DNA from 2 places in the Arthrobacter sp. YC-RL1 genome. Region 2 is predicted to be linked to the other one. Evidence: riboswitches for the same ligand, from Rfam matches in the RefSeq annotation. Region 2 holds a riboswitch; the other holds the start of a gene.
What was found. Region 2 has a riboswitch for S-adenosylmethionine ahead of ATC04_RS00925 (flavin reductase family protein). Riboswitches for the same ligand answer to the same signal wherever they lie in the genome.

Region 1 (7,381 bases), 600 kb from region 2:
CTGGAAACGGCGGTCATAGGCCTTGCGGTGCGCCGGTTCCAGCTCGACTTCCAGTACTTGCTCGGTCTTGGCGGGAAGCTCCGGAACTACCTGTTCCTTGGTACGGCGCAGCACAAACGGGCGCAACCGCTTCTTGAGCCGTTCCAGCCGTTCCGAGTCGCCGTCGGAAATCTGCTTCTGGTAGTTGTCCTTGAATGCCTTCTGGCCGCCAAGCAGACCGGGCGCAGCCAGCGAGACCAGGGCCCACAGCTCCATCAGGTTATTCTCCATCGGGGTACCGGTCACCACCAGCTTGCACGGAACCGGCAGCTGGCGCGCCTGCTTGTATCCCTTGGACGTGTGGTTCTTCAGCTGCTGCGCCTCATCGAGAATCAGCACGGAGAACCCTGCCTCCTCGAATTCTTCGAATGACAACCGGAAAATGGCGTAGCTGGTGACCACCAGTTGGGCATCGCCGATTTGCTCGACAATGCTCTTCCCTGCCTTTTTCGCCGTGGAGGTGATGGACTGGACCCGCATCTGCGGGGTGAAACGATGCGCTTCGTTAACCCAGTTGCCAACCACAGAGGTCGGAGCGATCACCAGGAACTTCTGCTCCGGGTTCTGGGTGCGGGCCTGTTCGAGGCCTGCCAGCAGCTGGACGGTCTTACCCAAGCCCATGTCGTCCGCCAGCACCCCGCCCAGCGAATGCGTGCGCAGGAAGTTCAGCCAGGCGGCGCCTTGCTCCTGGTACGGTCGCAGTTGCGCCGTGAACGAGTCGGGGAGGTCGATCTTCTCCAGCTGCTCGCCGTTGGTCAGTTCAGACATGGTCTGGAGCCACTGGTTTTCCTGGGCTTCGATGATGCCCAAGTCCACCAATTCCTGCCACCAGTCGATGCTCAAGCGGTGGATTCGGATGCTGTTGCCGGACACGGTGCCCAGTTCCCCGGCTTCCTGGACCAGCTGGCGCAGCTGGTGGAATTCCGGTCCGTCAATCGGAATCACCGTCATGTCCTCAAGGACCAAGTATTCGTCCCCCATGGTTAATGCGGAAAGCAATTCGGCGAACGGCACCTTCATCCCGTTGATGGACACCTCGACGGCCAGGTCGAACCAGTCTCCGGTGCTCTCCCCCGCTTCGATGCTCACCTTGGCCGGTTCGGAATTCAGTGAATAGCTCGGCAACTGCTCGTGGCCGGTGATGAGGATATCCGGGTGTTCCTCAAGCAACGGAAGGAGGTACATGACGAATTCAATGGCTTGGCTCTTGGAGAGTTCTTGTTCTGGGAAGACACCGTTCTTGGTCGTCTGGCCCAGTGGTTGGTCCCCGCCGAGCTTGTCGTTCACCGAGCTGATGATCTCGCGTTCAACCGACTTCTGGCGTGGCGATTTGGGCGGATATTTCCACGCAAAGCTCATGGTCAAACCAGTTCCAGTTTCAGTCAGCTGAAGCTGGAGCACCGGGCGTGCCGGCTGGGGAACCCTGTAGCTGGCATCTTCGCTGCGCACCGGTGCCACCTGCCGAAGGGAGTTCAGGTACCCACTTTCGAAGTCCTCGATGTCTTTGGTCGGAACCATCATTGCGCCGGCGCTGATGAGATCCCTCAGCTCCGGCCCTACCGCGTCTTCCAGCGGTGCCAGTGAAAGATTTTTCGCCTTGTCCAGCGGTTTGTCGGCAAAGGCAATCATGGACGGCGGGTTGCCCAATGCCAAGACGTTATCCGTTTCGCCGTTCGGACCGCGGAAAATGCCTTCAATGGTCAGGCCGCTGTCGTTTCGCCGCAAGTCGAGAAAGGCTGAACCGGAAAGATCCGCAAAAGACACCTCGCTGCGGTTGCTGGCGTTGCCGTTGACAATGTGAATTCCGGTTTCATGGATCAGGTCGAAGGCTTCGCGCAGGTCTTTTCCGGGCAAGTTGTTCAGGATGATCCAGTCGGTCGCATCCCAGACATGGCCATATTGGTCATGCTGGGATCGTTCGTTGAGCATGACCAATTCGTTGGCGGCGCGGCGCTGCTCCTTGGCGAACCTGTCGTCAAATGGCAGCTTACGCCAAGATACTCCGGTCTGGACCCAGGGGCTGCGGGTTCCCCTGCGGGCCGGACGCGCGTTGAGGTTCAAGGTCGGCCGGCCAAATCGAGTGGCGGGGATGACTTTGAGGATCAGTCCCAGTGGTTCCTCTTCAAGGTCGTTTTCGTGCTCAGCACCGGCAGGCACCTGCGGAAGCAGCCGCTTCAGGGTCCGTTCCCATTGCGGAGCCTGCGGAGCTTTCCAGGTGTCTTCTGCCCTGACTACATCCGAAACTGCGAAGCCGCCGCTGCCGATCTGGGTTGCTTCCACGAGCAACGCTGCGACATCCGCGCAGGAATATTCTTCCGGATGCGCATCGCAACGGCTGCTGAAGCTGATGCTCGTGCCCTCGATGGAAAGCTGGACCACGACGAAGGCCCGGAGAACCCAGCCGGAAACGATCGAACGACCGGGCATCTGCCGACGGTCTGAAATGGTCACCTGCCCGGAATTGGCCATCAGCCACCCTTGGCTGTACTCGCCTTCGGTGACCAGGGTTTGAGCGGCGACGGGGGTCAGCTGGTATTCCATGCTCACAACTTCTCGGGTAGGAGGCCGCGCCGTAACTGCGCGGAGTTCGTGATCAATTCTATCGACGCAATGGACAGTTCTTCCTGTGACGAAACATGAAGAAAGCTATTTACCAACCACGAAGAAACCCGGTAGAAAAGTAACTACTGAATCACGAGTTCTAACCACACAAGCCCTGGCTGGTTGGACGGCAACCCTATTCGCGTCATTGTGCGGGGTGCTCCAGGTGATGATTCGACGGACCTGAAAGACAGATTCGTAAGCGATGGCGCCCCTTGCGCCAGAAAGGGGATCAATTCCTCATGTCTACCGCAGCTTCCACCCTTTCCGTTGCCGAAGACCGCTCCGTCCGCCTGCAGCAGGCTGGCACCGGCTGGGGCGAACGCATCTCCACCGCCCCGGACAGCGCCAAGCTGACCTTCACCGTCCAGGGCGAGGGCTTTGGCTCGGTGGCCAGCAACATCGTCTCCGGCAAGCACACCTTCACCGTGGACGAGCCAGCGGCACTGGGCGGCGATGACCTGGCAGCAAGCCCTGTCGAATATGCGCTCGGTGCCCTGATTTCCTGCCAGGTGGTTGTCTACCGCCTGTACGCCGAGCGTCTAAACATTCAGGTTGACGACGTCAAGATCGTGGCCAACGGGAATTTAGATGTACGCGGCCTGTTCGGCATCGACAAGTCGATCCGCCCCGGCTTCACCTCGGTGGATCTCGATGTGCAGATCACCGGCCCGGAAACCGCGGAGCGCTACGATGAACTGCGCCAGGCAGTCGACGCCCACTGCCCGGTTCTGGATCTGTTCGCCAATCCGGTGCCGGTGAGCACAAAGATCTCGCTGGTTTCCAACAACTAGCTGATCAGCATGGCGTTGCCCGCTTCACGGGCGACGCCATGCTTTACACAGAGCCTTGTTTCCACGGCGTGGCACTCATAGGCTGACTGCGAAGGCTAAGGACCGGAAGAAGCTGCCATGTCTGCGCCGAAAATTGTCCAGTGGGACCCAAGGATCCCGAGGCGTCTCGGCAGTGTTGCGACCGGAGAGCAGAACCGCACGGCCATGAAGCAAAACGCCATCGAGATCGGCGGCTACATCCCGCTGAGGAACTGGCGCTGTGCTGGGGAAACGCGTCAAAGGATCTGACCACCTGTCTGATGAATGAGTGGGTCTACGACCGCAAGATGACCGATGAAGGAACTGGTCAGCCTGCTGAGCAATTGGACAGTAAGCGAACTAACCACAATTTCGACCAGACTCGGCATCCCTGCGAGTCTGCTTCACGCCTGGTCGATGCCGTTACCGACGGATACTGTGCTCCCCTGCACCGCTAGTTTCCGACCGGCTGGTCGCTATAAAGGATGTAGAGATTTCCAGGGTACGTATTCCTGCCGGCAAACGTGTGAGCACCATGGGGGCGTCGGCCAACCGCGACGAAAGCGCTTTCGGAGATCCCGACGACATCCTCCTCGACCGGCATCCGAGCCTGAACTCGCTTTACGGGGCAGGGATCCACAACTGCCCCGGTGCGCCCCTGGCACGGCTGGAACTGCGGGTATTGATCGAAGAACTGATCTTGCGCGTCCACCGGCTGGTGTCCATCGAGAACGATCCGCCGGTCCGCGCCCACTTCCCCGGCAGTGGATTCAGCAAGCTTCCGCTGATCATCTGGTAGTTGGTCGCCAATTTGTCGGAAGAACCGGATAGATTCTAGTCAACAATTAGCTCATCGCACCGGGGGTCCTGACCTAATGACCGACTACCGCTCTTTCGACCGCACACAACTGATTTCCCGCTACGGCCAGTTGACGTCACCCGAGCAGGCTTGGGCCTGCATGGATATGACTCGTCAGGAACTAATCGACATGATTCACCAGCATGAGCCATTCGAGGAACAGCCTAGGCCCCATTTCCCGCCAAACGCGCTGCTGAACCGCCAGCGCAACGAAATCGGTGCCGAGATGCCCTTCACGCTGGGATCCGAAAAGAAGTTGTACTTCTGCTGGGAGCCTGACGCGATCGGTGCCGCAGCCTACCTCGATGTGTCCAGGATGGATCAACGCGTCTGGAATATCGGGGAAGAAATTTCGGCAGGCACCATGGTACTTACCGTCCTTGCCACGACGCCGCCGTTGGTTATGGCATTGGAAACTGTGAATTCATTAGAAGGGCGAACCTATGATGTCCGCCGTGAGGCAACATTCGCCCAGCCGATTTCGTTGCTGGACCTCGAACAGCTGTGCGATTCCGGGCTGCCTCGTTCCTCGCAGGCGCTCAATCCCCAGCTCGCGGAGCGCGTTCTCAAAGCGTTGACCGGGCTCGTTGAAAATCCGCGCCCGTTGTACCTCGATGCGGGAGCCTGCAGGGTCGATAGCGAGTCGGAAGCTACAGCCACGGTGCATGCCTTGGCCCTCGCGCAGCGACATGATTCAGAAACCGACTACTGCGACGGCTGCCAGACTAATATCAAGGGCAGGAGTACGGTTCACTTCTTCCGCGATCGTCATGTCGATCTGCATTGGGACATCCAGGACCATGTTGATGACGCAGCGTTGCTATGCGCCGATTGCCACCGGCTTATGCACGCACCCACGCTCAAGCATCTCCAGAGAATGCTCGTTGCCTGCCCGGGCTGCGGAGCCCGGAATCCGAAGGAATATTTCTGGGGTATGCCGGCCTTCCCGCCCGATGAAGAGGAATACGTCGTTGGCGGCTGCGCCATTCCGAACCCTCCGGTGCCGAGGTATTCCTGCCGCAACTGCGAACTGAGCTTCGGTGAGCATCCCCATTGGGTGTCGGAACCATTGGCCGACTGATTCCTAGTCTTGCCCAGTGACATCCAGACGCAAAAAGCCGAGGCCTTCAATCCATTCTTGGATCGAAGGCCTCGGCTTTGGTCTTGCTATCGGGTTTGCGAGTAGAACCAGTTGATGTGTTCTTCGAGCAGCTGGGCCGCGCGCTCGCGCTGGTCCGTGGCGAACGCGTGGTGGATCGCCTTGTGCTGGCGGCGCAGCGTGCGCACGATCGGCTGCCAGGACTCGTCATCCGGGATCGACGCGGCCACGTAGTCGCTGATCGAGTTGCGCAGCGACTCCATCATGGACTCGACCACCGCATTGCCTGCCGTGGAAGCCAGCAGCACGTGGAACTCCGCATCGATGCGGTGGAACTCGTCGCGCGAAAGCTGCGGGTCGTCCATGCGCATGATCAGCACGGCGGTGCGGTCCAGGACCTGCTGCGCGTACACGGTGTCCCGCGGGTGCATCTGCGCGGCCCAGGTTTCCAGCAGGATGCGTGATTCCACGATCTCACGCACATTGATCCCCTTGGCCGCCACGTGCAGTCGCAGCGCCTGGGAGATCCCGGCCGAAGGCTCGGAAATGATCACCGCGCCGGAGTTCGGGCCCGAACCGGTAGAGGTCCGCACGATCCCCATCACGTCGAGGATGCGGATCGCGTCGCGCACCGAAGCGCGGGAGATACCGTGCTGCTCGGCCAGCGCCCGCTCACCGGGGAGTTGGTCGCCCAATGTGAGGACTCCTGACCGCAGGTCGTTCTCAATTGCGGTGAGAACTACCTGGTAGGCACGTGGAGCTGGATTTACTGACATCAAGACCCAATTTTAGCCCGGATTCGGGCTACGGCAGCATCCAGGAGAGGACCGGGGTGGACTGCAGGTAAACCAGCACGCACAGCACCAGCAGCATGCCCACGGACCAGCCGGCGACCTTCTTCAGGATGACCGACTCTTGGCCTTCCATCTTCACCGCGGTGGCGGCGATGGCCAGGTTCTGCGGGGAGATCAGCTTGCCGACCACGCCGCCGGAGGTGTTGGCGGCGACCAGCAGGGTCGGGTCGATGCCGGCGTTCATGCCGGCGGTCTGCTGCAGCTTGGCGAACAGCGCGTTGGCCGAGGTGTCCGAACCGGTCACCGCGGTGCCGATCCAGCCCAGGATTGGCGACAGGAAGGCGAAGAACGCTCCGGTGCCGGCAAGCCAGGTGCCCACGGTGATGGTCTGGCCGGACAGGTTCATCACGTAGGCCAGGCCCAGCACCGACAGGATGGTCAGCGCGGCGTAGCGCATGTTGTAGACGGTGTGCCAGACTTCGGCCATGCCGCGGCCGAAGGTCATCTTGTACTTGCCGCCGCCGTCGTTCATCGAGTAGACCAGCGCCACGATGGTGCCGGTGATCAGCAGCAGGGTGCCCGGGGAGGACAGCCAGGAGAAGTTGTAGATGGTGGAGGACACTGCCTCGCCGTTGGCGTTGACCACAGCTCCATGCAGTCCCGGCCAGCCGAACTTGATGTCGGTGCTGGCAAGCCATGCGGGAATGTCCACGCCCAGCTTCCAGAGCTTGGCCACGCCGAAGATCAGGATGACCAGCAGGTAGGGGAACAGCGCCATCCAGGTGTTGGAAGGGTTCAGCTTCTTGCCGTGCTCGATCGGCAGCGCGGCGGCCTCGGCGGTCAGGATGCGGCCGCGGGCCTCGTCGGCGCCCTTAGGGGTCCAGAAGCGAAGCAGGATCACGGCGGCGGCCAGGCCGACCAGCGAGGCGACGATGTCGGTCAGCTCGTAGGAGAAATAGGTGGCGCACAGCCACTGGGCCACGGCGAAGGAGAAACCGATGAACAAGGTGGCCGGCAGGGTCTGGCGCATGCCGCGCCAGCCGTCGATGACCAGAACCAGGATGGAAGGAACGAACAGTGCCAGGATTGGCGACTGGTGGCCCACCACGGCGCCGATCTCGGCTGACGGGATGCCGGTCAGCGCACCGGCGGTGGTGATCGGGATGGCCACGGCGCC
Region 2 (7,381 bases):
GCCGACGGGTCCATCGCGCTGGCCAAGGGCGAGGTCTCGCACCTAACCGAACATTCAGTGGTGCTGGCCGACGGCACCGAGCTGCCCGCCGACGCGGTGGTCTACGCGACCGGCTACGGCTCCATGAACGGCTGGGCCGCGCAGCTGATCTCCCAGGAAGTCGCCGACGAAGTGGGCAAATGCTGGGGCCTAGGCTCGGGCACCACCAAGGATCCCGGGCCGTGGGAGGGGGAGTTGCGCAACATGTGGAAGCCGACCAGGGTCAAGAACCTGTGGTTCCACGGCGGCAACCTGCACCAGTCCCGGCACTACTCCAAGTATCTGGGGCTGCAGCTCAAGGCACGCTACGAGGGGTTGGACACTCCTGTGTACGCGCTCGCCGAAAGCTTCCACCGGCTCTGACGCGGGGATGCGTCTGGAGGGTCCTCGGCCCGCCCGGTTCGATGGTGCGACCGGGCGGGCCGAGGGCTGCGTGCCAAAGGTCTGCGGGCTTATTCGGTCAGGGCGTCCTGATTCGGAGCCTGAGCCTGATCCCGTGTCGTGTCCTCCGGTCTCGGTCGGATCTCGCTGAGCAACGTCCCGGCCACGATGACCGCCGCGCCGAGCAAGGCCAAGGCAGGCATCCGGTCACCGGCCATGCGGCCGAAGATTCCGGCCCAGACCGGTTCCCCGGCATAGATAATGGTGGCCCGGGCGGGGGAGACGGACTTCTGCGCCCAGTTCATGGTCGCCTGGATCAGGAAACTTGCGGCTCCCAGGCCAATGGCAGGGGCGGCCCAGAGCCAGGAGAACTCGGGGACGGATTCACCGGCTGCCGGCATGGCGGAGAATCCGAGGCCGCCGGCAACAAGCAGCTGGATGACGGTGACCCTGCCCAGGTTGACCTTGCCGGCGTAGAAGCCAATCAACAGGATTTCTGCGGCCATAGGCAGGGTGCTCGCCAAGGTTGCGATCTCTCCAGGGCCCAAGCCCAGGGTGACGGCACCCGGTCCAGCCAGCAGCAGTAGTCCGACAAAGGCGAGACCCGCCCCGAGCAAAACCATCGTGTGGGGGCGCTGGCGAAAGACCAGCCATTGCAACAGCGGAACCATCGGCACGTACAGCGCTGTCAGGAACGCCGAAGTGCTGCTATTGATGGTTTGAAGCCCTTGGGTCTGCAGCCCATAACCCAGGAAGATCATCACGCCGATGGCCGTTCCGGCCCATAACTCCCTGCCGGTGATCCTGCGGAGCGACTTCGAGAAAATGGCCGCGGCGACCAAGCCTGCGATGACAAATCGGACGCCGACAAAGAACATCGGTCCGCTGTGGCGCATGGCCAAGTGAATCAGCAGGAAAGTTCCGCCCCAAACGGACGTGATGGCAAGGAGGGCGGCTTCTTGCCTGCTGAGTGAAAAATTTTCCCGTATGGCAGAAATATGCACCATTCTGCACATCATATAGTGCAGAATAGTGCACATGCAAGATTCCAGTGACTCTCCGGTTCTCCGCAACGTTGGATCCAATCTCCGCGACTTCCGAAAACGCGCGGGACTGAGCCAGGCAATTCTTGCGCAGCGCTCGGGGGTCAGCCGACGCACGATCATCAACCTCGAAGCCGGCGAGGCGAATATCAGCCTGGCGGGACTCGACCAATTGGCGGAAGCGCTGGGAATTCGCTTCGTTGATCTGGTGACCGCGCCTACTGCGGCCCGTTCCGAAATCAATGAACTGGCGTGGAAGGGGAGTAGTCCGCAGAGTCGGGCGATGCTGCTGGGGTCGGCCCCCGCCAGCGAAGAGGTGCAATTGTGGACGTGGGTGCTTGCGCCCGGCGAACGATATGACGCCCAGCCCGATCCCCAAGGCTGGTCGGAAATGATCTTGGTAGTTCACGGCAAGCTGCTCATTGAGTTCGCCTCGACGGTCCTGGACCTGAACGCGGGGGAACATGCAACCTACCCCAGTTCGCAGTCCTATTCCTACGTGAATGCCGGCGCGGAACCGGTGAAGTTCGTTCGAAACGTCATTTCGTGACGGGCGGGCTGGCCGCCAGCGCGGCGGTACTTCTGGCGGAAGAATCGCTGTGGACCGCCCGGGGGTGTCCGGGGAGTCGGGTTCTGCAAGTCTGTGGGGGCTTGGGCGACGCCTGCCCTCGGCATGGCAGATGTACGAAGCCAGCGGCTTGATTGCCTTGGCCCGCTGCATTCTTTGAAATCAAACCGCACAAGTTGGCTGGAGATGCGTGCAAAATGACTGAAACTTCCGAATAAAAGGATGATCGAAACACGGAAATTACCGAAGGAGTCGAACAATTTCTTGAATATTGCGATTTGAGAAGTGAAATGTTTGACCGTGCGGCGTAACGAGCAATATGGTTTTAACCAGAATCAAGAGCGTCAGCTATAAGCCCTGGCTTGCTGGCCGGCAACCCTCTCAACGGTAGTGGGGTGCTCCAGGTGAGGATTCGGTCCCACGCAAGAACGCGTGGCACAAGTACCGCACATCGAGTGTGCAAACATCTGGCAGCGCGCAGAAGTGAACTCCACGGGCTGTTGCCGGACGTTCCCGCTCGTTGGGCACGACCCGAAGGAATCGAGCCATGTCTTTGAATCAGGATCTTGACCCGCTGACCCTGCGCAAGGTTTTCGCGCAGCACCCATCAGGCGTCGCCGCACTCTGCGCCGTCATCGACGGGGAGAAAACCGGCCTCGTCGCGTCGTCCTTTACCGTCGGAGTATCGCTGGAGCCAGCCCTGGTCATGTTCGCGGTGCAGAAAACCTCCAACACCTGGCCCAAGCTGCGTGCCGCGGAGCGTATCGGCGTCTCGGTGCTCAGCGAGCGCAACGACGGGATTTGCGGGCAGATCGCCTCAAAGCACGGCGACCGCTTTGCCGGCGTAGATACCCATGAGACTGAGCAAGCCGCACTGTTCATCCAGGAATCCACCCTCTGGCTGGAGACCTCGATCTACAACGAAGTGGAAGCCGGCGACCATTGGGTGATCTTCCTGGAGGTCCACGGTCATGACTTCTCCAACCATTCCCCGCAGATCTTCCACGATTCGCGATTTCACTCACTGCCAGTGCCCGAACTCGTTTAACTGACATCACCAGACGCTGCGGCGCGAAGAATCATCCTTCGCGCCGCAGCGTTTTTAATTCCAAACCGCGCAGCTTCGGGCCCGGATGCCCGGTATCCATGGACTGGAGTTCGCCGACCTGCGGGCTTCCACCGCTCATCACGCGATTATGACGGAGCTGCTATCCACAGCACTATCCACAGCTTTGTGGATAGCCTGTTGATTGGGGTTGATAACTTGTGAAAAACACCTTGATTCCGGGATTTTGGCTGTTGATAACGCTTTCGGAGCCTGTGTGCAGTGGAAAAAATTAACTCTCTATCCACAGCTGTGAAAACATAAATACCCAAGTCAAGTTCTAATGTCTGGCATTTAAGTGGGGTAATCCACAGGATTATCCCCACGTAGTGAACAGGGGAATCCACAGGAGGTTGTAGGTTATCCACATATTCTGTGGATATCAGGGTTTACCTCTGTTAATAACCCACCTAGTGTTGGCACTGGGAAAGACTATCCACAAGGGCTCCGGGCCCAACTGTCGGTTGGTGCTGACACGATGGACAGTTGCCGACATGGCAAAAGTGGTTTCCCGGCGGTTACATAGGGGATGGAAGTGTCTGTAATGAGCGCAGAGCCGATCTACGAAGAGCGAGCATCGGATGCGGGGCGCAAGCCGCCGCAGGATATCGAAGCCGAGATGTCGGTTCTTGGCGGCATGATGCTCTCCAAGGACGCCATTGCCGATGTCGTCGAAGTCCTTCGCGGCACCGACTTCTACCGTCCCGCCCATGAAACAATCTACGAGGCGGTCATCGACCTGTACGGCCGCGGCGAGCCCGCGGATGCCGTGACCGTGGCCGACCTGCTGACCAAGCGCAACGAGATCGCTCGCGTCGGCGGAGCCGCCTACCTGCACAATCTGATCCAGCAGGTGCCGACCGCCGCGAACGCCGGCTACTACGCGGAAATCGTGCGCGAACGCGCCGTGCTGCGCCGCCTGGTGGACGCCGGAACCCGTATCGTCCAGATGGGCTACTCGCCCGACGGCGAGGTGGATGCCATCGTCAACGAGGCGCAGGCCGAGGTCTACAAGGTCTCCGAGAACCGCGGCAGCGAAGATTACGTGCGGCTGTCCGAAATCATCGAGGGTACCGTCGACGAGATCGAGAACGCCGCCAACGCCGGCGACGGCATCACCGGCGTGCCCACCGGCTTCTACGAGTTCGACGAGCTGACCCAGGGCCTGAAGGGCGGCCAGATGATCATCATCGCGGCCCGCCCCGCCGTGGGCAAGTCGACGTTCGCGCTGGACTTCGCCCGTTCCGCGGCCATCAAGCACAACATGGCCACCGTGTTCTTCTCCCTGGAAATGGGCCGCAACGAGATCGCAATGCGCCTGCTCTCGGCGGAAGCATCCATCCAGCTGCAGGACCTGCGCAAGGGCTCGGTGGAGGACGCGCAGTGGACCAAGATCGCGACCACCATGGGCCGGCTGAACGAGGCCCCGCTGTTCATCGACGATTCGCCGAACATGTCCATGATGGAAATCCGCGCCAAGTGCCGACGCCTGAAGCAGCGCAACGAGTTGCGCATGATCATCCTCGACTATCTGCAGCTGATGAGTTCGGGCAAGCGTGTGGAATCGCGCCAGCAGGAAGTCTCCGAGTTCTCGCGTAACCTCAAGCTGCTGGCCAAGGAGCTCGACGTGCCGCTGATTGCGCTGTCGCAGCTGAACCGTGGTTCCGAGCAGCGTACCGATAAGCGGCCCATGGTCTCGGACCTTCGCGAATCGGGCTCGATCGAGCAGGACGCCGACATGGTCATCCTGCTGCACCGCGACGATGTGTACGACAAGGAGAACCGTCCGGGCGAAGCCGACGTGATCATCGCGAAGCACCGTGCAGGTCCCACCAAGACCATCACCGTGGCATTCCAGGGACATTACTCGCGCTTCAGCAACATGTCCTCGGAAGGGTAGCCCCGGCCGGCATTTCCAGGGCACCTACTGGGTTGGCTGACCGCCAACTATAGTGGGTGTCATGTTCGTCTCCCTCCAAGCGTTGCTCTGGGGAACCGTGGCCGGATCAGCGCTGCTGATCGGGGCCGTAGCGGCCTGGTGGCTGCGAATTCCCCGGGTCTGGGTCTGCGCCGTCATGGCGTTCGGCGCCGGCGTGCTGGTCAGCGCGCTGAGCTTCGAGTTGGTGCTGGAGGCCTTCACCATGGGCGGGCTGGCGGCCACGGCCGCCGGGGTCGCTGCCGGCGCCCTGCTCTACTTCGGCGCCAACGCGCTGCTGGCCAGGCGCAGCCGCAAGAGAAGCCGCACCCAGGCAGGCAGCTCCGGATCCTCCTCCGGATCAGCCATCGCCGTCGGCGCGCTGATCGACGGCATCCCGGAATCCGTGGCGCTGGGCCTGGGGCTTGTCGCGGGAGCCAGCGTGAATCCGACCATGCTGATCGCCATTTTCGTCTCCAACATTCCCGAGGGGCTGGCTAGTTCGGCGGATATGAAGGCCTCCGGGCGCAGTAGCCGGTCGATCTTCGCCCTGTGGGGCTCGATCGTGCTGGCCAGCGGTCTGGCCGCCTTCATCGGGGCGATTGCCTTGGAGGGCATGCCTGCCGAGGTGCTGGCCTTCACCACCGCCGTGGCCGCGGGAGGCATCCTCACGATGATCGCCGACACCATGATTCCCGAGGCCTACGCGGTGGACCACGACTACACCGGGCTGCTGGTCACCGCCGGATTCCTCAGCGCCTTTTCGCTGCACGCACTGGGCGGATAGCCGCCGATCCCACGGGTGGACTGAAGCCGCCGCGGTTCTGCGAGAATGATTCCATGCCCCAGAACAAAAGCTCTCGTACCGGTGCGCCCGGCGTCGAGACCATCTACGCGCCGCAGTACCTGTCCACGACTCTGGGCATGTTCATCCTGGTGTTCCTGGTCGCGTTCGAGGCCATGGCGGTGACCACGGTGATGCCGCTGGTCAGCGAGGTGCTGGACGGGAAGCGGCTGTTCGCCCTGTCCTTCGCTGCGCCCATGGCCAGCGGCATGCTGGGCATGGTGGCGGCCGGCGAAATCACCGACCGCTGGGGGCCGAAGATTCCGCTGTTCGCCTCGGTGGCGGTATTCCTGGCGGGCCTTCTGGTGTGCGGCACCGCGGGCAGCATGGAGATCCTGATTTCAGGGCGCATCCTCCAGGGCATCGGCGGCGGCGCGATCACCGTGGCGATCTACGTGCTCATCGCGCGCGCGTACCCCGGCAGCCTGCATGCGAAGATCTTCGCGCTCTTCGCCACCGCCTGGGTGTTGCCCGCGCTGATCGGCCCCTGGCTGGCCGGGCTGATTGCGACGTTCATCGGCTGGCGCTGGGTGTTCCTGGGTGTCATGGGGCTGGTTGCCCTCGCCTTCTGCGCCATCATCCCGGCGCTGGACCGGCTGCCTCGGGAGTCCCACTCCGAGCTGGGCCCGGTCTCCTGGAAACGCCTGCTGCTGGCCGGGTTGGCCGGAGCGGCTGTCATCGCGATGAACCTGCTGGGCAACAGCGGCGGCGCCTGGTCGCTGCCAGCCCTGCTCGCGGCCTTGCTGCTGGCGCTGCTGACCATCCGCCCGCTGTTGCCCAAGGGTACCTTCAGCGTGCGCCGCGGGCTGCCCGCCACCATGAGCACACGCACGCTGGTCGCCGGCGCGTTCTTCGGTGTCGAGGTGTACCTGCCCTACCTGTTGCGCGAGGACTACCAGCTGAGCCCGGACCGGGCCGGACTGGTGCTGACCGCTTCGGCGCTGAGCTGGTCGGTGGGTTCGTGGCTGCAGGGCAAGCTGGGCGACAAGCTCTCGAATTCGCACAGCATCACCCTCGGAGCCCTGGCCAGCACGGTCGCGATCTCCACGGCGCTGCTCACCGCGGTGTACCACCCGCCGGTGGCGGTGCTGATCTGCGGCTGGGCCGTGGGCGGCTTCAGCATGGGGATGATCTACCCGCGCCAGAACGTGAATATGCTCAAGCTCTCGGCCGAGCATGAACAGGGATTCAACTCCTCGGCCATGACGCTGGCCGATTCGCTGGGCACCGCCGGCGCCACGGCGCTGGGCGGCGTCATTTTCGCCACGGTGGCCGCAGGGTGGGGCTTCATCTCGGTGTTCAGCTTCTGCCTGGCCCTGGCGCTGGTCCTCATCATCGTTTCGCCGCGCACCAAGCCTGTTGCCCGGCCAGCGGCTTGACTACGCTGGGGGCATGGATACGCAGCTTCCGAAGACCAGCAAGCCCGCCGCCAGGGCTTTCGAGCAGGCCGGCATCACCAGCCTCGAGCAGGCGGGGCAGGCCGGCG

Region 1: it holds a riboswitch for S-adenosylmethionine, as region 2 does, so the genes downstream of both, ATC04_RS03675 (OsmC family protein) here and ATC04_RS00925 (flavin reductase family protein) in region 2, are expected to answer to the same signal.

The regions. Positions count from the first base shown of each region.
Region 1 is NZ_CP013297.1:790,547-797,927, reverse strand. It holds gene ATC04_RS03680 (DEAD/DEAH box helicase) at 1-2,580, opposite strand, end outside; SAM riboswitch class IV at 2,730-2,851, shown strand; gene ATC04_RS03675 (OsmC family protein) at 2,883-3,434, shown strand; gene ATC04_RS19205 (cytochrome P450) at 3,844-4,251, shown strand; gene ATC04_RS03665 (hypothetical protein) at 4,328-5,392, shown strand; gene ATC04_RS03660 (GntR family transcriptional regulator) at 5,479-6,186, opposite strand; gene ATC04_RS03655 (L-lactate permease) at 6,215-7,381, opposite strand, start outside.
Region 2 is NZ_CP013297.1:194,441-201,821, forward strand. It holds gene ATC04_RS00910 (NAD(P)/FAD-dependent oxidoreductase) at 1-402, shown strand, start outside; gene ATC04_RS00915 (DMT family transporter) at 492-1,460, opposite strand; gene ATC04_RS00920 (XRE family transcriptional regulator) at 1,459-2,013, shown strand; SAM riboswitch class IV at 2,365-2,481, shown strand; gene ATC04_RS00925 (flavin reductase family protein) at 2,579-3,079, shown strand; gene dnaB (replicative DNA helicase) at 3,681-5,036, shown strand; gene ATC04_RS00935 (ZIP family zinc transporter) at 5,098-5,838, shown strand; gene ATC04_RS00940 (MFS transporter) at 5,892-7,274, shown strand; gene ATC04_RS00945 (hypothetical protein) at 7,288-7,381, shown strand, end outside.